DNA from 4 places in the Micromonospora sp. RB23 genome. Region 2 is predicted to be linked to each of the others. Evidence: riboswitches for the same ligand, from Rfam matches in the RefSeq annotation. Region 2 holds a riboswitch; each other region holds the start of a gene.

Region 1 (5,929 bases), 490 kb from region 2:
CGTCGCGGTCGGGGCGGACGCCGGGTTGTGGAACCAGGCCCGCTGGCCGAGGTACCAGATGGCCGTCCAGTCGCCCTCCCGACCGGCCAGCGCGTACGTCTGGCCGGCGGACGCGCGGGCGCCGTGGTCCGACACGTCCATCGTGTTCGGGGTGCCGTCGGGGCGCAGCGCGACGTCGTTGACCAACGGCGCGTCCGCCGACGGCGCGGTGCGCAGCAGCACCGACGAGGAGCCGCGCGGCGCGCACGGTGTTCCCGGGGTGACGCATCCGGTGAACGCCGGCTGGTTGGTCGCGTAGTCGGGGTCGATCCGGACCAGCCCGGTGGCCGGGGTGCCGGTGTCCAGGCGTGGGGCGTGCAGCAGGTCGAAGTAGTGCGTCCAGTCCCAGTAGGGCCCCGGGTCCCAGTGCATCCCCCGTACCGTCGACGCGGTGGTCCCGGGCACGTTGTCGTGGCCGATGATGTGCTGGCGGTCCAGCGGGATGCCCAGCCGCAGCGCGAGATGGCGGACGAGCTTCGCGGAGGTCCGGTACATCGCCTCCGTGTACCAGGTGCCCTGCGCGGCGAAGCCCTCGTGTTCCAACCCGATCGACTTGGCGTTGACGTACCAGTTGCCGGCGTGCCAGGCGACGTCCTTGGTCCGGACGTGCTGGGCGATGTGCCCGTCGACCGAGCGCAGCGAGTAGTGCCAGCTCACGTAGGTCGGGTCCTGGACGAGTTGCAGGGTGGTCGCCCAACTCGCCTCGGTGTCGTGGATGACGATGTACTCGATCTTCTGCCGGCCGGGCCGGTCGGACAGGTCGTGGTTGCCGTAGTCGCCGTCGCCGAATGCCGCGTAGGGGGCGGGGATCCACTCGCAGGACACGGTGCGGGGGCACTCCAACCCGTCCGGGCGGGCGAGTTGTCGCAGGCCGAGCCGGTCCAGCCAGGACCGCTCGGGTCGTACCGCGCGGGCCGGCAGCGTGACCCGCTGGCCGTCGTCGGTCAGCCGCGTCTCGCCCGCGCCGATCGTGGTGAAGACCTCGTCGGCGAAGGCCGCCGCGGCGTCGGCGCTGTCCGCGCCGGCGTAGCGGGCCACCGCGCCGTACCAGGTGGCCGGGTCGGTGCCGGCTCCGACCGGGGCGCCGACCTCCCGTTGGTACGCGGCCAGCAGCGCCGCCCCGCCCCGGATGTTCGTCGCCGGGTCGGTGCGTAGCGCCTCGACGGTGGCGCCGGTCAGTGTGGCGGCCGCGTCCACGGTCTGTAGCGCGGCGGTCGGGGGCGCGTCCTCGGTGGCGGGCGCGGGCGCGAGAGCGCGACGGGAGTCGTCGCCGCGCGGGTCCTCTCCCGGGGTGTCGTGGTGGCCGCGCCGGGGTAGGGCGGCCACGTGTCGGGCGTCGGTCAGGTGCATCGGGCCGTAGCCGCCGCTGGTGCTCGGCGTGCCGGCGTTGCTGTCCCAGCGGGACTCCAGGTAGGAGACGCCGAGCAGCACGCCGACGGGTACGCCGTACTCGGTCGCGGCGGCGGCGTACTGCTGTTGGCGGTCCGTGATGGGAGCCGCGGAGGCCGGGCCGGCGGGCAGCGGCACGGCCGCCGTGGCGGTGACGAGTGCGACGGCGAGCAGGGTCGGACGTTTCATCGAACTCCCTACATGTGAACTGGTGTCGGTCCGGTCACCTTCGCGCCGCCCGGGAGTCCGCGTCAATACCTTTCCATGTATCAAAACATGCGGAAAGAAACCTTCACCTCCGCTCGATGGACCGCTCCGATCGGTACGGAGTGTCACGGCCGCACGGGTTGCGGATCGGTAACGGCCGTCTCTACTCTGGTCATTCGTCGGCCCGGTAGCAGGTCTGCCCACCCCGGGCGGTAACGGACCGACACCGCCGAGTCGCTCGCGAGCGAGCCGGGGACCCACGTTCCCCGGGGTGAATCCGCAGTCACTGCGGTAGGGCGCCCACTTCCCGCCCGAACCCGTCAGCTAACCCGGTAGGCGGTCAGGAAGAAGGAGTACGGAACCCGGTGGCCCTCCAAGCCCCGCGGCCGTCGTCCGGACGGTCGGCTCCGGCCGACCCGACGTCGACCGTGCCGCGTCCACGCTGGTCCCGCTTCACCACCGCCCTCGCCGCCCTGGTCGGCGTCGCCGTCGTCCTGACCGGCAGCGCCACGGTGGCCCACGCCGACCCGTCCGTCGCCGAGATCGAACGACAGATCGACGAGGACTGGAACAAGCTCGAACCGATCATCGAGCGGCACAACGCCACCCGTACCGACCTGGCCCTCAAGCGCAAGCAGGCCGACGCCCTCGCCGCCCGCATCGCGCCGCTGGAGCGCCAGGTCGACGCCGCGATGGACAAGGTCAGCGCGCTGGCCGTCCGGGCGTACATGGGTGAGAACCTGTCGACCGTCAACACGATGCTCGGCAGCCGGTCGCCCAGCGAGATGGTCGGTCAGCTCGAGATGCTCGACCGCTTCGCCCACAACCAGCAGGAGGACGTCCGTCAGGTCGCCGACCTGCGCAACGAGCTGGCCCGGCAGAAGGCGCCGCTGGACGAGATGGTGGCCCAGCTGACCCGTACCGAGGCCCAGTTGGCGGCGAAGAAGAAGCAGATCAACGAGGAGATCGACCGGCTGCAGAAGCTGCGCCTCAAGGTGTACGGCAACGGCGGCGGCGGTCCGCTGCGCCCCGCGCCCTGCCCGGCCAGCTACCCCGGAGGCGGTGCCGGTATCGCGGTCAAGTTCGCCTGCGCCCAGATCGGCAAGCCGTACGTGTGGGGCGCCGAGGGGCCGAACTCGTACGACTGCTCCGGTCTGATGCTGGCCGCCTGGGCGAAGGCCGGTGTGTCGCTGCCGCACAACGCCGCCGCGCAGAGCCGGGTGACCAGGAACGTCAGCAAGGGCGACCTGCGCCCCGGTGACCTGGTCTTCTACTACAGCGACATCCACCACGTCGGCATGTACGTCGGCAACGGCTGGGTGGTGCACGCCTCCCAGGCCGGTGTGCCCGTCAAGATGAAGAGGGTCGACGACGGGCCCATCCACAGCTACGGCCGACCCGGCTGACCGACGCCGGACACGGTCAGGGCCCGTCGCGATCCGCTCGCGGCGGGCCCTTCGTCGTTTAGCTCCCGGTGGGAACGGCCGCTACCGCGTCGGCCAGGCGCGCCAGTTCTGCCAGGAGCGACTCGGCGTCGGCCCCCGCTGGCCCTGGTAACGCGACCCGTAGACCACCGAGCCGTACGGGTGCTCGGCCGGCGACGAGAGTCGGAAGATGCAGAGCTGACCGATCTTCATGCCCGGCCAGAGGGTGATCGGCAGGTTCGCCACGTTGGACAGCTCCAGCGTGACGTGCCCGGAGAAGCCCGGGTCGATGAACCCGGCGGTGGAGTGGGTGAGCAGCCCGAGGCGGCCCAGTGAGCTCTTGCCCTCCAGTCGGCCGGCGAGCTGGTCACCGAGCGAGATCACTTCAAGCGTGGAGGCGAGCACGAACTCCCCCGGGTGCAGCACGAACGGCTCGCCGTCGGGCACCTCGACCACCGAGGTCAGGTCGTCCTGCTGCATGGCCGGGTCGATGTGGGTGTAGAGATGGTTGTTGAAGACCCGGAACAGCCGGTCGAGTCGTACGTCGATGCTGGAGGGTTGGACCAGGGTGGGCTCGAACGGCTCCAGGCCCAGCGTGCCGGCCTTGATCTCGGAGACCAGGTCACGGTCGGAGAGCAGCATCGGACCACCATAGCGAGGTGGGCGGTGACCAGCGTGTCGAGGTCGCTCCTCGTACATTTGTTCGATAGAATGCCCGCATGGCTTCCTGGTCCGATTTCGCCGCAGACGAGCCCCGCCTCGCCGACGGCATCCGCGTTCTCCTGCAGCAGTACGGGCCGGGCTTCGGCTACCTGGCCACGGTCCGTGCCGACGGTGGGCCCCGGGTCCATCCGGTCTCCCCGGTCATCACCGACGAGGGTCTGTTCTGCTTCATCATCGACTCGCCGAAGCGCCGTGACCTCGAACGGGACGGCCGATACGCGCTGCACTCGTTCCCGCCGGAGGAGAGCGACGACGAGGCGTACGTGGCGGGCCACGCCTGGCCGGTCACCGACCCGGTGCGGGTGGCCCGGCTGGCGCAGAGCGCCCGGGCGGAGCCGCGGGTCGACTGGCGGCTGTTCGAGTTCACCGTCGACGTGGCAATGCTGACCCGTCGCGACCAGCACGGCCTGGGCATCGCCGTCGGGCACCCGGCCGTCCAGGTCTGGCTCGATCCGCACACCCCACCCGCGGCGACCGCGCCCGCGGCCGTACCGCAGACGCGCCCGACCCGTCGCAGCCGTGACGTCCAGTGCACGGCCGCCTGACCACGGTCCTGGGGAAAAACGCCGGTGCCGGCTCCGTCGACGGAGCCGGCACCTGGTGTACGCGAGGAGAGCTACGCCGCGCGGTACGCGTTCCATGCGGTCAGCATGCGGCTCGCCTGACCCGCGGTGAACTGGTACATGCACGAGTCGTAGGTGTAGTCCATGAAGTTGGTGATCGGGTCCAGGCCGGTCGCCGAGCAGGTGTTCCGTCCGGTCGGGCACTCGTACGCCGGGGACGCCTCGGCCGGGGTGTCGCTGACACCGTCGCCGGAGCCGCCACAGCCGCCCTGGAAGGTGTGGTAGAGGTTCAGCCAGTGGCCCACCTCGTGGGTGCCGGTGTCGCCCTGGTTGTAGTTGGTGGCGGTGCCGCCCGGGAGCGACTCGCCCAGCACGACCACGCCGTCCATGCTGCTGAGGTTCCGCTGCGGGAAGGTGGCCCAGCCCAGCAGGTCGTCGCTCAACTCGCCGAGGTAGATGTTGAGCGTGTTCTTGCCGCCCACCCGCAGCGACGACTTCATCGACCGCTCGGCGGACGAGCCGTCGACAATGGGGTACCAGGACGGGTTCGTCACCCGGTTGATCTTGTCGAGCCGGAAGGCGAACGCGGTGGCCGCGCCGCCGGTCCCGCCCGCGTAGGCCTGGTTGAGCACGCTGATCTGTGAGGTGATCATCGAGTCGGGGATGTTGCCGCCGGCCCGGGTGCTGTTCTCCTGGATCACGTGCACCACCACCGGGATGGTGACGGTGGCTGCCAGCGTCGTCGCGCCGGCGCCGGCCCGGTAGTTGGCCCGCTCGCGCAACGCCGCCGCGAGGTCGGCGTCCCGCTCACGGACCTGCTTGGCGGTCAGCTCGTTCGGCTCGTGCATGGCGCCGGCACCGGGCTTCGCCCGGGCGTTGGCGTGGCTGCCGGCCGGCTCCGCGCAGGCGCCGCCCGGTGCCGCGGAGAAGGCCGAAGCGGCCGGAACGACACCCACCGCAGCGGTGCTGAGCAGTAGCGCGAGGGTCGTCGACGCGACACCGGCGACACGCCGGGTCAGCAGGTTGGGACGGGGTCCCATGGGCCCACCTCTTTCTGGCGGCGCGACAGGGGGTGTGTCACGCCGGGGCTGAGAACGTGTGGCAGACGTTACAACCCATCGACGCATTTGAGAACGACCATATGTTGCCGTCTGGAAACTTCTTCCGGGTGTGAGTGGGGGCGGGGTGGCTGGGTGCACCGGTGCGGCGACTCGGGTACAGTGGTGCCGCCCGCGGGTGTAGTTCAATGGCAGAACATCAGCTTCCCAAGCTGACAGTGCGGGTTCGATTCCCGTCACCCGCTCCACGCACGCAAGCCCTGGTCAGGACCGATGGTCCCGCCAGGGCTTCCGTGGTTCCAGAGGGCCGAGACAGGGTGGTGGCCCCCCGGGCGCCTGGCCGCCCAGACGCCCCGCAGTCCGGTGCGCGGGCTACCCGGCGGCGCAGCCGACGTTGTTGAGCGTGAACGCGATCGGTGCCGCGTCGCTGGCCTGCCAGGTGCCCAGGACGCCGAAGACCACCGAGGCGCCCGGCGCCACCAGGGGGTTGTAGCTCAGGTTCCGGGCCGTGACGGTGGCACCGCTC
Region 2 (5,929 bases):
ATGTCCAGTTCCGGCCGGCGCCGGCCGCCGTGCTCGCCATCGTGGGGCCGCCTTTCCGGGTCAACGTATGAAATCTAAATCACGCATATCTTGACGCATCTTGTGGTGCGTGTGACCGTTGAGCGCGGGCCAGCGCCCACCGCCGGCCGGGTGAAAAAGCCTGTTGAGCAGGTCAAACGCGTGGAGACGAGGTGCGGGGATGAGCCGTTCCGGTACGCCTGGCGGGCAGCCGGGCACGCAGCGGGCCGTCGATCGAACGTCGATCACGACCGAGCCGGCCCGAGCGTACGCCGAGCTGATCGGCGGCAACCGTCGCTTCGTGGCCGGAGCGCCGCGCCACCCCAACCAGGACGCCGGGCACCGGGCCGCCGTGGCGGACGGGCAGCACCCCTTCGCGGTGATCGTCGGCTGCTCCGACTCCCGCCTGGCCGCCGAGATCATCTTCGACCGGGGGCTGGGCGACCTCTTCGTCGTCCGGACCGCCGGGCACACCACCGGCCCGGAGGTGCTGGGCAGCGTGGAGTACGCGGTGGCCGTCCTCGGCACTCCGCTGGTGGTGGTGCTCGGCCACGACTCCTGCGGCGCCGTGCAGGCGGCCCGTGAGGCGGCGGCCACCGGCATCGCGCCACCGGGGCACCTTCCGGCCGTCGTCGACGCGGTGCTGCCCAGCCTTCGGCGGGCCACGGCCGAGGGCGTGGACGACATCGACGGCATCGTCGACATCCACATCGCGCAGACCGTCGAGACGCTGCTCGGGCAGTCGCCGGTGCTGGCCGACGAGGTGGCGCGGGGGCGGTGCGCGGTGGTGGGCATGTCGTACCGGCTCGCCGCCGGAGTGGTGCGGCCGGTGACTCCCGTACCTGCCGGTGCCGACACGGGCGACGAGCCCTCGGACGACCCGGCGACGACCACCACCGCCGCCTGACGCGCCGAGGGCCGCCCCACCGGACGGCGGGACGGCCCTCGCACTGCTGGGCGCCGGATCAGAGCAGCGACATGTGTACGTGGTCGGTGTGGTTCGACGGACCGCTGTACGACTTCCAGCCGGTCGCCGGGAACCAGATCTGCCGGTTCCAGATCACGTAGTAGATGCCGAGCCGGTCGGCGTTGCGGATGAGGAACGCGGCCACGTTGTTGCCGTACATCCGGGTGTCGTTGTTGTGCCACGGGCTGAAGCCGCTCTTCTGCAACGACCAGTCACAGGCGCGACCCTTCGGGTGCTCGTACGGTCCACCGTTGCGGTGGCAGCCCACGAACCGGTTGAACCCGGCCCGCTTGACCTCCTTGTACGCGTGCAGCGTGCGCGGCGTGACGCAGCCGGAGGTGGTCGGGTCGGGCTCGCTGCACGACTGCGGCTTCCAGTCCCCGTCGGCGGTGCGCCCCGGGCCGATCCGGGCGACCGGCGAGGTGGCGTCGACCAGGCCGCCGGTGAAACCCTTACCGCCGACCAGGGCGAGTGACTTCTCCGCGTCCCGCTTGTCCTTGGCCATCAGCGCGGTCTGCTTCTGCTGCTCCCGTACCTCGGCGTCGAGCGCCAGCTTGGCCTGCTCGGCGCGGGACTTGACCGCGTTGACCTCGGCGAGCTTCTTCCCGTTGACCATGTTCATCTCGTCGAGCGCCGCCGCCCGGCGGACGAACGAGTCCGGGGCGTCGCTCTCCAGCAGCATCGCCATCGCGCCGATCCGCCCGGTCCGGTACGACTGGGCGGCGATCTGCGCGACCTGCGGCTCCAGCGCGGCCAGGTCGGCCTTGGCCCGTTCGACCTCCGCGGCCAGCTCGAGCTGCCGCTTCTTGGACTTGTCCAACTTGGACTTGGCCGCCACGTAGTCCCGGTTGGTCTGCTCGATGACGTCGGTGATCAGCTTGGGCTCGTCGCTGTCCTCCTCGTGCCCGGACGGGGTGGGCGTCGTCGGGGCGGCGTGGGCCGGGAGGGGCCCGGCGAACACGGTCAGCGCAGCGAGCACGGCCACCACGGGCCTCAACCAGCGGCGTAGGGGTGCCGTCACAATCTTCCCTTCCGTCGACCGCCGACCGGGTTAGCTGACGGGTTCGGGGCGGAAGTGGCCCCTACCGCTGTCGCGGATTCACCCCACGTACCTGGGTCCCCGGCTCGCCGGTTGGCGATTGGGCGGTGGCACCGCAGGCGCCGCTGCGCGCCTTCGTCGGTGACCGGCAGCGAGGTTACCCGAGAGTCCACCGCCTGAGCTACGTCCCGATGCCTACTAAAAGCGTCATTTCGCCATGGCGTTGAGTGACCAGTGACGCGGTTCTCAAGGCGAGTGCCCGGTCCGGTCACGCTGAGGAGTGTCACCATGCCGTATCCGTGCTCCTGTTCGGCTCTGGCCACCCGGTGGTGGCGGTGGATGGGGGTGCGTCCCGCTGCGGATCGGGCCCGTCGGCCCGTGCCGCCGGCGGTGAACTGAGAGCGGCCAGCGCCTCCGTCCGGTCCGCGCGGGGGCGCGGTGGCGGGGCGTCCGCGTCCGGCGGGGCCGTCGACCCGGCCGCGGTCACCACCGCGGCCAGCCCGGTGGTGAGGGGTACGGCGGCGATCAGGCCGAGCGTGGCGACCGCGCTGCGGACGATCTCCTGGGCGAGGAACTCGCTGGTCAGGAGCTGCCCGACGGGCCGCGAGTCGGCGGTGAGCAGAAGCAGCAGGGGCAGGGACGCGCCCGCGTACGCGAGCACGATGGTGTTGACCGTGGAGGCGATGTGCGCCCGGCCGACCCGGGTGGCCGCCCGGTAGAGCTGTCGTCGACTCAACCCGGGGTTGGCGTTGGACAGTTCGGTGACGGTGGCGGCCTGGGTGACGGTCACGTCGTCCAGCACCCCGAGTGAGCCGATGATGATCCCGGCGAGCAGCAGGCCCCGCAGGTCCACATCGGCCTGGAACATCGAGAGCGTGGTGGCGTCCTCGCTGCCGAAGCCGGTGAGCTGGGTGGCGGCCGTGGCGGCGGTCGCGAGCACGCCGGTGAGCACCAGGCTGCCCAGGGTGCCGAGGACCGCGACGGAGGTCTGCGCGGTCACTCCGTGTGTCAGGTAGAGCACCACGAACATGATCAGGGCCGCGCCGACCACCGCCACCAGCAGCGGCGACCGGCCCGCGCCGATGGCCGGCAACACGAAGGTGAGCAGGATGGCGAAACTGGCGGCCAGGCCGGCGAGCGCCGCCAGGCCCCGCCACCTGCCGAACGCGACGATGGCGGCGGCGAAGACCACCACGAGCCACACCAGCGGTGTCCCGCGCTGGTGCTCGGCGATGTTCCAGGTGCTGGTGGCGGGGTCGGTCGGGTCGGCCAGCTCGACCAGGATGACGTCGTCACCCACCTCGACCCGTGGCGCTCCGGGCCCGGCGGGGACGGGCGTGCTCACCCGCTGGTCGGCGCGCGGCCCGTCGTCGAGGAGCACGTCCACGGTGCCGCACGGCCCGCTGGCCGGCGCGCCCTCCGGGCTGGCCGAGGGCGGGCAGGGTTCGGTCACCACCCGGGTCACCGTGCCGTGGTAGCGCGGCATGTCCGTGCCACCGTTCTTCGGCGCGCCGTCCCGGGGCCACAGCACCACGGCGGCGACGACGGTGGCCACGAAGAGCGGCACCACCGTCGCGACGAGGATCCGTCGTACCCGGGGCGGGGCGGGTCGAGCGGAATGGCTGTGGCCGGAACCCAATGCGAAACTCCCAACGATCCGGTGCGGGGTACGTGCCGACGGGGCTGCGCGGTTCAGCTTCGCCGGACGAACGCGGGTACGAGCGCGTCAGTTCGCCGCCTGGCGATGCGGAGATCACGGAGAGTGATGAAGTGATCAAGTCGGTGCGGGACGGGGCCGCGCCGCGTCGGCGCCGTCGCCCGTGTCGGCGGCGGGATCCGGTGGGTCATCGCGGGACGATGCTAACCAGTGCGACGGGCTGTCGCCGGTCGTGCCGAAGTGTCGCCGGGAGTCGAACCGCTGACACTGCCCCGCTGGAGCGGGATCGTGGAGTCATGCCCGAGCCACCCACCGACCACCGACAGCACCACAAGCACGCGCAGCACGACAAGCACGCGGGGCACGACCCGGCCATGTTCCGTCGCCGGTTCTGGGTCTGTCTGGTGCTCACCGTGCCGGTGGTGCTGACCAGTCACCTGGTGGTGGACGGGCTCGGGCTCCGGCTGGACGTGCCGGGTCGCTCCTGGGTCGGGCCGGTGCTCGGTTCGGTGGTGTTCCTCTGGGGTGGCTGGCCGTTCCTGGTCGGCGCGGTACGTGAGATCCGGGACCGCGCGCCGGGCATGATGCTGCTGGTCGCGATGGCGATCACCGTGGCGTACGCCGCATCGCTGGCGACCAGCCTGGGCGCCTTCGACCTGGACTTCTGGTGGGAGCTGGCGGCGCTGGTCACCATCATGCTGCTCGGGCACTGGCAGGAGATGAAGGCCATCGGGCAGGCCCGTGGGGCGCTGGCGGCGCTCGCGGCGCTGCTGCCCGACGAGGCCGAGCGCGTGGCGGCGGACGGGCAGGTAGAGCGCGTACCGCTGGACGGGCTGCGGGTCGACGACGTGGTGCTGGTCCGGCCCGGGGGTCGGGTGCCGGCGGACGGGCGGATCGTCGACGGCGACGCGGAGCTGGACGAGTCGATGATCACCGGCGAGTCGCGTCCGGTCGCCCGGTCGACGGGGGATCGGGTGGTGGCCGGCACCGTCGCGACCGATTCGGCGATCCGGGTGCGTGTCGAGGCGCTGGGCGACGAGACCGCGCTCGCGGGCATCCAGCGCATGGTCGCGCAGGCGCAGCGTTCGGGCGGACGTGCCCAACTGCTCGCCGATCGGTTCGCCGCCGCGCTCTTCTACGTGGCCACCGGTACCGCCGTGCTCACCCTGCTGGTCTGGACCGCGCTCGGTGAGCCCGACGAGGCGGTGGTGCGTACCGTCACCGTTCTGGTGATCGCCTGTCCGCACGCGCTCGGCCTGGCCATCCCGCTCGTCGTCGCGCTCTCCACGGCGCTGGCCGCGCGGGGCGGGATCCTGGTCAAGGACCGGCTCGCGTTGGAGCGCATGCGCACCGTCGACGCGGTGCTGTTCGACAAGACCGGCACGTTGACCCGGGGCGAGCACGCGGTCACCGACCTGGTGACGGCCCCGGGTGTGGGGCGCGACGAGGCGTTGCGGATCGCCGCCGGTGTCGAGTCCGACAGCGAACATCCGCTGGCCCGCGCGATCGTGGCGGCGGCCGGGTCGGGTGGGCCGGCCCGTGCCGCCGGCTTCCGCTCGCTGCCGGGCCGCGGCGTGCGGGCCACCGTCGACGGTACGGAGTACGCGGTGGGCGGGCCGGCCCTGCTGCGCGAGCGGGGTGGACCGCTGCCCGACGAGTTGCGGGAGGCGACCGGACGCTGGTCGTCACACGGTGCCGTGGTGCTCTATCTCGTGCGGTTGCCGGACACGGTGCTCGGGGCGTTCGCGCTCACCGACGCGGTACGCCCGGAGGCCCGGCAGGCCATCGCCGAGCTGCGGGCCGACGGCGTCCGCACCATCGCCATGATCACCGGAGACGCGCGGTCGGTGGCCGACTCGGTCGCCGCCGAGCTGGGCTTCCGGGCCGGTGTGGACGAGGTCTTCGCCGAGGTGCTGCCGGCCGACAAGGACAGCCGGGTGGCGGAACTCCAGCGGCGTGGGCTGACCGTGGCGATGGTCGGTGACGGGGTGAACGACGCGCCGGCGCTGGCCCGCGCCGACGTGGGTATCGCGATCGGGGCGGGAACTGATGTGGCGATCGAGTCCGCCGGGGTGGTGCTGGCGTCGTCCGACCCGCGCGGCGTCGGGGCCGTGGTCCGGCTCTCCCGGGCGTCGTACCGCAAGATGCGGCAGAACCTGGCCTGGGCCGCGAGCTACAACGTGGTGGCGCTGCCCCTGGCGGCCGGGGTGCTCGCCGGGGCCGGGGTGGCGCTGAGCCCGGCGGTGGC
Region 3 (5,929 bases), 2.3 Mb from region 2:
CTCGTTCGAGGGGGTCCGGCAGGCCACCATCGACGGCATCATCACCTTCAAGCGGGCCAGTGGCTGCGCGGTCACCATCACCGCGGGCACCGAGGTCGGGCACGCCGGGGGCACGTACAGCCACTGGAACGGCTACAAGCTCGACATCGCCCTGAGCACGTGCATCCAGAACTACATCTCCGCGAACTACGCCTACGTCGGCTACATCTCCGGTTTCGGATACCAGTACCGGGCGCCGTCGGGCAACCTCTACACCAAGGAGGGTAGCCACTGGGACATCCTCTTCTACACCTGCGGCGGCTGCTGACCGCGGTTGTGGCGGGGTGCGCGGCGGGAGCTGACCGCGTACCCGAAAGGGGTCGGCCGCCGCCGGTGCTTCCCGGCGGCGGCCCGTCGCGTCCCCGGTCGGGAAACGGTCAGGGGAGCTGCGGGTAGAGCGCGGCGACGCCGCCGGCGAGCCCGGCCTGCACCTGCCGGCTGACGTCGTCGGTGACGATCTCGTACGCGTCGGCCTCGATGCCGTCGACGCCGGCCCGGGCGATCGCCGCCGGGTCCGACTTGGCGCCGGTGATGGTCGAGGCCATGTCGGTGTCCATGTAGCCGACGTGCAGCCCGGCGACCCGGACGCCCCGCTCGGCGAGCCGGAGGCGCAGCGCGTTGGTCATCGCCCACTCGGCCGACTTCGCGGCGCCGTACGCCCCGTGCAGGGGGTAGTTCACCCAGGACAGCACGGAGAGCACGTTGAGGATCGTGCCGCCGCCGTTGCCGGCGATGACGGGGGCGAAGGACCGGATCATCGACAGGGTGCCGAGGTAGTGGGTCTCCAACTCCAGCCGGATCAGGTCCAGGTCGCCGTCGAGGAGGTCCACCCGGCTGTCGATGCCGGCGTTGTTGACCAGCAGGTTCACGTCGCCGGCCCGCTTCGCGGCGGCGGCGACCGACGCGGGGTCGGTGATGTCCAGCCGGACCGGGGTCACGCCGGGCAGGTCGACGCTGTCCGGGTTGCGCGCGCCGGCGTAGACGGTCGCCCCGCGCGAGGCGAGTTCGGCGGCCACGTGTCGACCGAAGCCCCGGTTGGCGCCGGTGACGAGGGCGGTGCTTCCAGCGATCTTCATGGGACTGCTCCAGGGTTCGTGGCGGGCCTTGTCGACAGGAACGCTATCCGGCTGACTTCTGTCAAGCAAAGTCAGCTAGGTCACGCGACCAGCGGGTGGGAATCGGGAATACGACCCGGAGGCGCACACACCCCCGCCCGTGACGACTCGTATCCTTTGCGCGAACCTCCGCACGAGCCGAGAAGGGAGACGGTGTGAGCAACCAGGCCGAGACGTTGGAGTTCCAGGCCGAGGCGCGTCAGCTCCTGCAGCTGGTCGTCCACTCGATCTACTCGAACAAGGACGTCTTCCTGCGGGAACTCATCTCGAACGCGTCCGACGCCCTGGACAAGCTGCGGCTGGCGACGCTCGTCGACAAGGATCTCGTCGCCGACACCGACGACCTGCACGTCGCCATCGAGGTCGACCGGGACGCCCGCACGCTGACCGTGCGGGACAACGGCATCGGGATGACCCGTGACGAGGTGGTCCGGCTGATCGGCACGATCGCCAAGTCCGGCACCGCCGAGCTGCTGCGCCAGCTACGCGAATCCGCCGACGCCCGCGCCTCGCAGGAGCTGATCGGGCAGTTCGGCGTCGGCTTCTACGCCGCGTTCATGGTCGCCGACCGGGTCACCCTGCTGACCCGCAAGGCCGGTGAGACCGGCGGCACCCGCTGGGAGTCCAGCGGCGAAGGCACCTACTCGATCGAGTCCGTCGACGAGGCGCCGGCGGGCACCGCGGTGACCCTGCACCTCAAGCCGGCCGACACCGAGGACAACCTGCACGACTACACCGCCGAGTGGACGATCCGCGAGATCGTCAAGCGCTACTCCGACTTCATCGCGTGGCCGATCCGGATGACCGTCGAGCGCCCGGGCGCCGAGGGCGAGGCGGCCACCAGCGAGGTGCAGACCCTCAACTCGATGAAGGCGCTGTGGGCGCGTCCCCGCGACGAGGTCGACGCCGCCGAGTACAACGAGTTCTACAAGCACGTCAGCCACGACTGGGCCGACCCTCTCGAGGTCGTGCACATGAAGGGCGAGGGCACCTTCGAGTACGAGGCGCTGCTGTTCCTGCCCAGCCACGCCCCGCTGGACATGTTCTCCCCGCAGGGTCGCCGCGGCGTGCAGCTCTACGTCAAGCGCGTGTTCATCATGGACGACTGCGAGGCGCTGGTCCCCACCTACCTGCGCTTCGTCAAGGGCGTCGTCGACGCGCACGACCTGTCGCTGAACATCTCCCGGGAGATCCTCCAGCAGGACCGGCAGATCCAGATCGTCCGCCGCCGCCTGGTCAAGAAGGTCCTCGCCACCGTCAAGGACCTCAAGGCCAACCACGCCGAGCGCTACCGCACCTTCTGGACCGAGTTCGGCGCGGTGGTCAAGGAAGGGCTGATCGACGACGCCGACAACCGCGACACCCTGCTGGAGATCCTGTCGGTCGCCTCCACCCACGACGCGGCGGAGCCCACCGACCTGGCCGGCTACGTCTCGCGGATGAAGGACGGCCAGACCGACATCTGGTACGCCACCGGCGACTCCCGGACCACCATCGAGAACTCCCCGCACCTGGAGGCGTTCCGGGCCAAGGGCCACGAGGTGCTGCTGCTCACCGACCCGGTCGACGAGGTGTGGGTCGAGCGGGTCGGCGAGTACGACGGCCGTCCGCTGCGCTCGATCGCCAAGGGCCAGGTCGACCTGGACACCGACGAGGAGAAGCAGCAGGCCGAGGCCGAGCGCGAGCAGCAGCGGCAGGAGTTCGCCGCGCTCGTCGAGTGGTTGGGCACCACCCTTGCCGACAGTGTCCGGGAGGTCCGCCTGTCGTCGCGGCTGACCACCTCACCGGCCTGTGTGGTGGGTGACGCGCACGACCTCACGCCGACGCTGGAGAAGATGTACCGGGCGATGGGGCACGAGGTCCCCTCGACCAAGCGGATCCTGGAGATCAATCCTGGTCACCCGCTCGTCGCCGGGCTGCGCAAGGCCCACGAGCAGGGCGACTCCGGCCCGGCCCTGACCGAGACCGCCGAACTGCTGTACGGGCTGGCAGTCCTCGCCGAGGGCGGCGAGCTGGCGGACCCGGCCCGGTTCACCCGTACGCTCGCCGACCGGCTGGCGCGCACCCTGTAGTCGCTCGCGGCCGGCGGGCGCCGATTGACTGATGGCCCGCCGGCCGCTGCCGGACGCGAACGCCGCCTGATCGGAAACGGTCCACCATGGTCGGTGCACAGGTGCACGTCGTCCGCAACCGCTGGGGAAGGCGCGCCGCGTGAGCCGGTGAACAACTTCACAAGCGGTGGGCGACTGTCACCCACCGTGCCTACCGTCGGTCGGGTCCGCCACCGTGGACGCCGCGACCGGCAACGCCAAATCCTGCCCCCGGTCGTCGGAAACAGAACCCGGGCAGGAGCGGGGGACCCAACGTTCCTCGGTGCATGTCACCTCGGGGTGAAGCCGCCACCGCGCGGCCGGGCTCCTCGGCCCGAACCCGACAGCTCACCTCGCCGGCGTGGAGGAAAGTTCCATGACGTCTGCGTACACCCCCCGTCATCGACGGGTCACCACCCGCCGCGTCGCCGTCGGCACCCTGGCCGTCGGCGCGGTCACCGGCGCCGTCGCCCTCTTCGGACCGGCGGCCCCGGCCCAGGCCGGCGTCAACTGGGACGCGATCGCCCAGTGCGAGTCCGGCGGCAACTGGAAGATCAACACTGGGAACGGCTACTACGGCGGGTTGCAGTTCTCCCAGGGCACCTGGGCCGGCTACGGCGGCAAGAAGTACGCCGCCCGCGCCGACCTCGCCAGCCGTGGCGAGCAGATCGCGATCGCCGAGAAGGTGCTCGACGGGCAGGGCATCGGCGCGTGGCCGACCTGCGGCCGCAAGGGCGGCTCGTCGGGCGGCTCCTCGACGAAGTCCACCGCGAAGCCCTCGACGAAGTCGTCGACCGGCTCGTCGAAGTCCACCGCCGGCAAGGAGCGGTCGTCGCGGGGTGACCAACCGGCGACCCGTAATCACGAGCGGACCGCGCCGGTGGCCAGCGGTGACACGTACGTGGTCACGGCGGGGGACACCCTGTCGGAGATCGCCGAGCGGCACCCCCGCAGCGGCGGCTGGCAGGCCCTGTACGAGCGCAACCGTCAGCTGATCGGCGCGGACCCGGGCCTGATCTTCCCGGGGCAGCGCCTCGCGCTCTGACGTACGACAGACGAACGCTCGGCCGGGTCACCGGCCGAGCGTTCGTTCGTCTGGCGCTGTCCTCGCGGAACGCGTCACGCCGCGGAGGCGGCCGTCCTCGCCTCGCGGCGGGCCATCACGTCGCCGTTCCAGCCCCGGCGCGGCGTCGGCGCGACCGCCTCGGCCGGCCAGCCGGTGGCGGCCCCGTGGCCGTCGACGGCCCTCTCGGCCGCGTCGGGGACGCCGCGGGCCAGTCGCAACGACTGCTCGGCGGTCGTACGCGCCGTGCACGGCCAGGACTGGCCGGCGCACTGGAGATTGCGGCAGTGACCCTCGTCGTCAGGCTCGTGCGCGTCGAGCACGTCGACCGCGAGCTGCCAGAGCAGCGGGTCGGTCACGTCGTGCGGGCGTTCGGCACGACGGCTCGGTCGGTTGCTGGTCTCGTCGGACATGGGCCCCCCTCGTCAGGCTTTCCACCCCAAGATTTCACCCATGTGCGATCGGCTAAACCGCCGACCTGCTGTGATGTGTCTCCGGTCGCACCAGCCGGTGACTTCTAGTCCGGCAATAGCGGCATCTCGACCCCGGGGGCGCGGCCCAGGAGCACCGCCCGGGTGAGCGCCGTCGAGCCGAAGCGGTCACGGACCGCGTCCACCGCAGCGTCCAGGTCGGCCCCGGTGTCGGCCTGGAACGGCAGCTCCGGCTGCACCGGGTTGTCGTCCAGGTTGCCCACCGAGACGCCGAGCAGGGTGACGCCGCGCCGGTCGATCTCCGGCAGGGCGGCCCGCAGCAGCGTCCGCGCGGCGGCGAGCAGCAAAGTGGTGTCCGCGGTCGCCTTGCGCACGGTGTGCGAGCGGGTGGCGCGGGTGTAGTCGCCGAAGCGGAGTCGCAGCACCACGGTGCGTCCGGACCGCCCGGCCGCCCGCATCCGCCGGGTGACCCGGTCGACCAGGCCCGCCAGGATGGCGTCCAGCTCCGCTGGCGCATGCGGGCTGCGACCCAACGCGTGCTGCGCGCCCATCGAGCCCCGGCGGCGGCCCACCTGCACCGCCCGGGGGTCGCGGTTGTGGGCGAGGGCGTGCAGGTGTCGGCCGGCGCCCGCCCCGAGCAGGGACACCAGCGCGGCCTCGCCGAGCCGGGCCACGTCCGCGACGGTACGGATCCGGCGATCCCGCAGCTTCGCGGCGGTGACCGGCCCGACGCCCCAGAGCCGTTCCACCGGCAGGGGATGCAGGAACGCCATCTCGGCTTCGGGGGCGACGACCAGCAGCCCGTCCGGCTTGGCCACCCCGCTGGCCACCTTCGCCAGGAACTTCGTCCGGGCCACGCCCACCGTAATCGGCAGACCGACCCGGTCACGGACCTCCCGACGCAGCCGCTGGGCGACGTCCGCCGGTGTGCCGACCAGCCGGCGCAGCCCGCCCACGTCGAGGAACGCCTCGTCGATGGAGAGCCCTTCGACCAGCGGCGTGGTCTGCCGGAAGATCTCGAACACCGCCCGGCTGGCCTGCGTGTACGCCGACATCCGGGGCGGCACCACGATCGCGTCCGGGCAGAGCCGTCGTGCCTGGTGACCGCCCATGGCGCTGCGGACACCCCGCGCCTTCGCCTCGTAGCTGGCGGCCAGCACCACGCCGCCGCCGACGATCACCGGCCGTCCG
Region 4 (5,929 bases), 2.2 Mb from region 2:
CCACCCGAGGTGGCCGCGGTGAAGGGCTCGCTGCGGATGCGCCGGGTGCTGGAACGGGCGGCCCGCGACGCGGCGCCGGGGGCACCGGGTGAGCTGCGGCTGCTCTACCGGGGCGGGCTGCTGCGGTTGGACCGCCGGGAGCTGGACGCGATCCGGGACCGCGCGCTGCACCGGGGCGCGCGGCGCAACGAGGTGCGCCGGGCCGGCTTCGACGGTGTCTTCGCCGCCCTGTGGGCGCAGGCCCGGCGGGTGAACATCGGCCGGCTGCCCGAGCAGCGGGCCTTCGAGGACGAGATCGCGGAGCGGCCCGAGTTCCGGGAGTTCCTCAAGGCGTGGTGGCCGCGCCTGCACCCTCGGCACGTGCTCGGCTGGCTGGCCCGACCGGACCGGCTGCGCCGGTACGCCGGCGGGATCCTCTCCGGCGCGGAGATCCGACTGCTGGGCACGGCGTACCAAAGCCTGGATTCCGAGGGCCTGACCATCGCGGACGTGGCGCTGCTCGACGAGCTGGACGCGCTGCTCGGCAAGCCGGTGAAACCGGCGCGGGCCCGGCGCGACCCGTTCCAGCTCGCGGGCGGCGTCCGGGAGCTGAGCACCGCGGCCGACCGGCAGCGGGCCGCCCGCGCGGCGGCCCGGGAGCGGCCGGAGGACTACCGGGAGTATGCGCACGTGGTGGTCGACGAGGCGCAGGACGTCTCGCCGATGCAGTGGCGGATGATCGGCCGGCGTGGGCGACTGGCGTCGTGGACGGTGGTGGGCGACCCGGCCCAGACGGCGTGGACCGGTGACCCCGAGGAGCTGACCCGCTCCCGCGACCAGGCGCTGGGCCGGCGTAAGCGGCACGAGTTCACGCTCACCACCAACTACCGCAACTCGGCGGAGATCTTCGCGGTGGCGGCGGCGGAGATCCGCCGGCTCTATCCGGACCTGTCCCTGCCGAGGGCCGTCCGTTCCACCGGCGTCGACCCGGTCGAGCGGGTGGTGCCGCCCGCCGGACTCAGGGCCGCGGTCGTGGAGGAGGCCAGCGGCCTGTTGGCCGAGGTCGACGGCACGGTCGGGGTGATCACGCCGGTCAACCGCCGCGACGAGGTCGCCGGTTGGCTCGACGCGCTCGGCGCGGCGCGCCTGCAGGTGGTGACCAGCCTGGAGGCCAAGGGCATGGAGTACGACGGGGTCGCGCTGGTCGCCCCGAGCGAGATCCGGGCGGATCCGGGCTCCGGCGTCCGCACGCTGTACGTGGCGCTCTCGCGCGCCACCCAGCGGCTCACCACCATCGACCCGACCGGCTGACCGTCGCGTTGGCGCCGCCCGTGGACGGCCCTCACCTTACATTTGCACACATAGCGATATGAGCATATATTTGACCGGGTCCCGGGCGACGTCGGAGGGTGGGTTTCGTGGGAGCAGGACATGACCACCACCACGGGTCGGTCGCCAACGCCGCCCACCAGCATCGGGGACGGCTCTGGGCGGCCTTCGGAGTGCTCGCCACCCTGATGGTGGTCGAGGCGGTGACCGCCTTCCACACCGGCTCGCTGGCCCTGCTCTCCGATGCCGGGCACATGTTCACCGACGTACTCGGCATCGGGATGGCGCTCGCCGCGATCACCGCGACCCGACGGGCCACCGGCGACCCGCAGCGCACGTTCGGGCTCTACCGCCTCGAAGTGCTCGCCGCCCTGGCCAACGCCGTCCTGCTCTCCGGCGTGGCGGTCTACGTGGTGATCGAGGCGATCGGCCGGTTCGGCGACCCGCACGAGGTGCTGAGCGGTCCGATGCTCACGGTGGCCGTCCTCGGCCTGCTCGCGAACGTGATCGCGTTCGGGCTGCTGCGTGCCGGCGCGAAGGAGAGCATCAACCTCCAGGGCGCCTACCTGGAGGTGCTGGGCGACCTGCTCGGCTCGCTCGGCGTGATCGGCGCGGCGCTGCTCATCGCGTTCACCGACTGGTGGTGGGCCGACCCGCTGGTCGCCGTCGCGATCGGCGTGTTCATCCTGCCGCGCACCTGGCGGCTGGGGCGCGCCGCAGTCCGCATCCTCGTGCAGGCCGCCCCGGAACACCTCCAGGTCACCGCCGTGCACGACCGCCTGGCCGCGGTGCCCGGGGTGGTCGAGGTGCACGACCTGCACGTCTGGACGCTCACCTCGGGCATGGAGGTGGCCTCCGCACACCTGACGATGGCACCCGGCGCGGAGGTCGGCGCGGTGCTCACCGCGGCGCGTACCGCCCTGCGGGACGACTTCCGCATCGAGCACGCCACGCTGCAGACCGAGCCCGGGGCCGCTCCGGGCGCGTGCGGCTCCGTCGAGTGGTGAGGTCGTCCAGGGTCAGCCGTCGGCGCGCTCGTCTGTGACCGCACGGCACCGGGGTCACCGCCCTGCGCGAGGCAGGACGATGACCCCGGGCGATGCCGCCCCTTGGCGAGGGCGGTGCGGCGCGGTCAGGAACGAGTACCGACAGCGGCGGCGAAGATGTGCAGGCTGGGCGTTCCCGCCTGCACGGGAGCGACCCCCGCGACCGGCAGCTTCACCCGGGCGACGGTCTTGCCCGAAGCCAACGGCACGGTGACACCGAACACCGCGCTCGGGCTGTCGTAGCGGGTGTTGCCCTGCCGGTTCTGGTAAGCGGCAGCGGCCACCAGCGTGGTGGGCGCGGCGGGTGTCGCCGTCACGAACCAGTCCGGCGACGTCAGGGTGAACGCCTGCGTCGTGCCGTCGGTGTACGTGATCGTGCCGGTGCCGGACGCCTGGCCGTGAGCCGCCGAGAAGAGGAAGGCGAGGGTGTTACCGGAACCGGACACCGTGACGCTCTGGCCGGTGGCGATGACGTTGTCCAGCTGCCCGGTGCCGGCGCTCGACGGCCAAGTGAGCTTGACGCCGTTGAGGGTGACCGTCCCACCGCGGACCAGTTTGGCAGTCGCCAGAGCCTCGGCGGAGAAGCTGGCGCCCCCGCCGTCGAAGTCCGCCGGGTTGGTGTTGGCATCGGCGGAGACTGCCACGTTGTTGACCGCCTGGGCCAGGGTGAGCGGTGCCGGAACCGGTGCGCCGGAACCGAACAGGGTGAGCGGGATGGCGTTCGCCATCGCCTCCATACCCAGGTCGTTGGGGTGCAGGTGGTCGCCCGAGTCCATGTCCGGCCGGAACTTCGTCGGGGCTGACGGATCATGGGTGGCGGCGTCGAAGTCGACGTACGCGTCGCAACCGGAACCCGAGCTACGGACGAAGGTGTTGTACTCGCTGCGCGCCGTCTCGTCGGACGCGGTCCAGGACCAGTGACCCTCGAACGGGGTCAGCGTGGCGCAGTAGAAGGCGACGCCGGCGCCGTGAGCCTTGGCGATGAGCTGCCGGAGCCCGTTGATCAATTGGGTGCCGGTCGGCGCGCCGTTGGCCAGGTCGTTGATCGGGTTGTCCGCGAAGATCACGGACCGTACCCCCGAACGGCCGAGGACGTCCCGGTCGAAGCGGTCCAGCGCGCTCGGTCCGGTCCCGACACCCAGGAGCTGGTTGCCCGCGATGCCCTCGTTCAGCACACCCACGGTTCGGCCGGACGCGTTGAGGCGGGCCGCCAGCAGGTTCGGGTACCGATGGTTGGTGTTGAAGGACGAGCTGTGCCCCTCGGTGATCGACGCGCCCAGCGTGACCACCGCGCCCGTCGCGGCGCTGTTGATCACCTCCAGGTCGGAGACGATGAAGTAGCTGCTGAACTGCTGGATGACCGACAGCGACTGCGCGCCGACGACGTTGCCGTTGGCCATGTACTGGTCGGAGAAGGCGAACTGCTTGCTGGAGACGTTCTCGGCCCTGGTGGGCGCGTAGAAGCTGATCGCCACGTCGGACTCGGCGAGCACCTGGAAGGAGACCGGGTCGCTGACCGCCTCGCCCCCGGCCGGGATGGTCACCGACGACCGGCCGCCGAAGGTCACCGCCCTGTCCGTGGACGACACGATCGACGCGCCGGAGGACCGACGTGCCACGTGGAAGTCCTGCAACGTCAGCGCCTTGGTGTTGAACACGTTGGACAGCCGGAGTCGCGCCTGCGTGCCACCGATGCTCGTGTGCACGATCTGGCGGGTCGTGGTCTGGGCGGGGAAGACCCCGCCGGCGTTCTCGTACGCCGCCGACCACGTACCGGTCCACCCGTCGGCTGCGGTTGCGGTTGTTGCCGTGGTCCCGGCGGACGCCGCCGTGCCCGCCGTACCGGGCTGAATGACGGCGGCCGCGGCAAGCACGGCAACCGCCGAGACAACCAACGATCTGCGAAGTTGCATTACTAGATCCATCTCGATAAGTCGATTGGCCTTTCGGCCCAAACAAAGGAACCTTATCGGCGGCGCGGGTGGTACAGGAGATCCCCGAAACGGGACGTCCGCTCCGCCACCCACGATGGGAGAGGGATCCCGCGGCAGGTGAATGACCGATGGTGGCAGCGGAGACACCTTCCGTCACATCGGCTGCACAGACCCCACCAGCACCGGTAGGCTCTGTCCCGGCCACCACCCGGCGGCGCCTCCCGGCGCCGGTGGCGGCCGCCGCCTAATCGCCCGCCAGGGCGAACCGGGGAACCATGTTCCTGGGGTGCATCCGCGTCAGCGGTAGGGATCTTCCGTCCCGAACCCGTCAGCTAACCCGGTCGGCGGCTGACGGAAGGACATGCGTAGTGGCACCAGCACGACCACCCGCCGCCCGACTGGCGGCACTGATCGTCATGATGGTCACCCTCGGCGTCGCGCTCCCGATCGGCGCCGCCACCGCCGCTCCCCCCGCCGGCCTGCAGGCCGCCGCGGCGCCGGACGGCGACGAGGAGGGCGGCACCCCCGCGCTGCGGGCCCAGCTCGAAGCGGCCAGCAAGGGTTACCTCGACGCGAAGCGCGCCCTGGACACCTCCATCCAGCGGCAGCAGCAACTCGCGGTCAAGCTCAAGACCACCGAGGCCGAGATGACCGTGCGCAACGGCAAGGTCGGCGAGATCGCCGGCGTGGCGTACCGCACCGGTCGACTCAGCACCGTCTCGGCCCTGCTCAACAGCAACACCCCCGAGGGCTTCATGGACCGGGCGGCCGCCCTCGACGTGGTGGCCGCCAACGAGGACCGGGTGCTGCGCGACCTGCACGTCACCCGGGACGAGGCGAACCGCACCCGCGTCGCCCTCGACGGCGAGATCCGCGAGCAGCGCAAGCAGGTCGAGGTGATGGCCAAGCGCAAGGAGCAGGCCGAGCGGGCCCTGACCGTCGCCAACAACAAGGCACGCACCACCGCCGCCGACACCGGCTCCAACCGTGGCACCTCCACCGCCAACGCCCAGCCCGCCCCCCGCAACTCCGACGGCTCCTGGCCGTCCGAGTCGTGCAGCATCAACGACCCCACCCCGGCCAGCAGCTGCATCACCCCCCGAACCCTGCACGCGCTCAACCAGGCCAAGGCCGCCGGGTTCACCCGGTACGTCTCCTGTCACCGCAACGGCGGCTCAGGCGAGCATCCCAAGGGCCGGGCCTGCGACTTCGCCGCGCAGAAGGGCGGCTTCGGCGGGGTCGCCACCGGCGGCGACAAGACGTACGGCAACAACCTGGCCGCGTACTTCATCCGCAACGCCGACCGGCTCGCGGTGCTCTACGTGATCTGGTTCAAGCAGATCTGGCTTCCCAGCAGCGGCTGGAAGTCGTACAGCGGGGGGAACGGCGACCCCTCCAGCGACCACACCAACCACGTGCACCTGTCGGTGTACTGACCGTCGGAGCCGTCCGGGGTACGTCAGCGGGCGTACCCCGGACGTCGTCGGCGGTCGGACGACGACGCGGGGTCGGGCCGGGAGCATTCGGGTATGCCGCGAATCGCGCCCACCACCCGCAAGGCCCTGCTCACCCTGCACCTGGTCACGTCCCTCGGCTGGCTCGGGGCCGATCTGGTGCTGCTCACCCTCGGCATCGCCGCGC

The links. A riboswitch is a leader RNA that binds a small molecule or an ion and turns the genes downstream of it on or off. The one in region 2 is predicted to bind cyclic di-AMP.
Region 1: linked by a shared signal. The riboswitch ahead of ACTFTM_RS01510 (C40 family peptidase) and the one ahead of ACTFTM_RS03800 (coiled-coil domain-containing protein) in region 2 are both predicted to bind cyclic di-AMP.
Region 3: linked by a shared signal. The riboswitch ahead of ACTFTM_RS14175 (transglycosylase family protein) and the one ahead of ACTFTM_RS03800 (coiled-coil domain-containing protein) in region 2 are both predicted to bind cyclic di-AMP.
Region 4: linked by a shared signal. The riboswitch ahead of ACTFTM_RS24595 (coiled-coil domain-containing protein) and the one ahead of ACTFTM_RS03800 (coiled-coil domain-containing protein) in region 2 are both predicted to bind cyclic di-AMP.

The regions. Positions count from the first base shown of each region.
Region 1 covers NZ_CM132111.1:341,355-347,283, forward strand. Annotated here, with positions in the region: gene ACTFTM_RS01505 (N-acetylmuramoyl-L-alanine amidase) at 1-1,617, opposite strand, end outside; cyclic di-AMP (ydaO/yuaA leader) riboswitch at 1,853-1,988, shown strand; gene ACTFTM_RS01510 (C40 family peptidase) at 2,001-3,041, shown strand; gene dcd (dCTP deaminase) at 3,123-3,701, opposite strand; gene ACTFTM_RS01520 (pyridoxamine 5'-phosphate oxidase family protein) at 3,779-4,327, shown strand; gene ACTFTM_RS01525 (zinc metalloprotease) at 4,399-5,385, opposite strand; tRNA gene ACTFTM_RS01530 (tRNA-Gly) at 5,578-5,651, shown strand; gene ACTFTM_RS01535 (cellulose binding domain-containing protein) at 5,776-5,929, opposite strand, start outside.
Region 2 covers NZ_CM132111.1:826,764-832,692, forward strand. Annotated here, with positions in the region: gene ACTFTM_RS03790 (helix-turn-helix transcriptional regulator) at 1-40, opposite strand, end outside; gene ACTFTM_RS03795 (carbonic anhydrase) at 200-925, shown strand; gene ACTFTM_RS03800 (coiled-coil domain-containing protein) at 984-2,006, opposite strand; cyclic di-AMP (ydaO/yuaA leader) riboswitch at 2,011-2,141, opposite strand; gene ACTFTM_RS03805 (YibE/F family protein) at 2,308-3,663, opposite strand; gene ACTFTM_RS03810 (copper-translocating P-type ATPase) at 3,978-5,929, shown strand, end outside.
Region 3 covers NZ_CM132111.1:3,099,193-3,105,121, forward strand. Annotated here, with positions in the region: gene ACTFTM_RS14160 (hypothetical protein) at 1-307, shown strand, start outside; gene ACTFTM_RS14165 (SDR family oxidoreductase) at 417-1,115, opposite strand; gene htpG (molecular chaperone HtpG) at 1,310-3,226, shown strand; cyclic di-AMP (ydaO/yuaA leader) riboswitch at 3,453-3,621, shown strand; gene ACTFTM_RS14175 (transglycosylase family protein) at 3,621-4,289, shown strand; gene ACTFTM_RS14180 (hypothetical protein) at 4,364-4,720, opposite strand; gene dinB (DNA polymerase IV) at 4,825-5,929, opposite strand, start outside.
Region 4 covers NZ_CM132111.1:5,422,155-5,428,083, forward strand. Annotated here, with positions in the region: gene ACTFTM_RS24580 (HelD family protein) at 1-1,290, shown strand, start outside; gene ACTFTM_RS24585 (cation diffusion facilitator family transporter) at 1,398-2,315, shown strand; gene ACTFTM_RS24590 (SGNH/GDSL hydrolase family protein) at 2,441-4,267, opposite strand; cyclic di-AMP (ydaO/yuaA leader) riboswitch at 4,520-4,651, shown strand; gene ACTFTM_RS24595 (coiled-coil domain-containing protein) at 4,657-5,724, shown strand; gene ACTFTM_RS24600 (hypothetical protein) at 5,818-5,929, shown strand, end outside.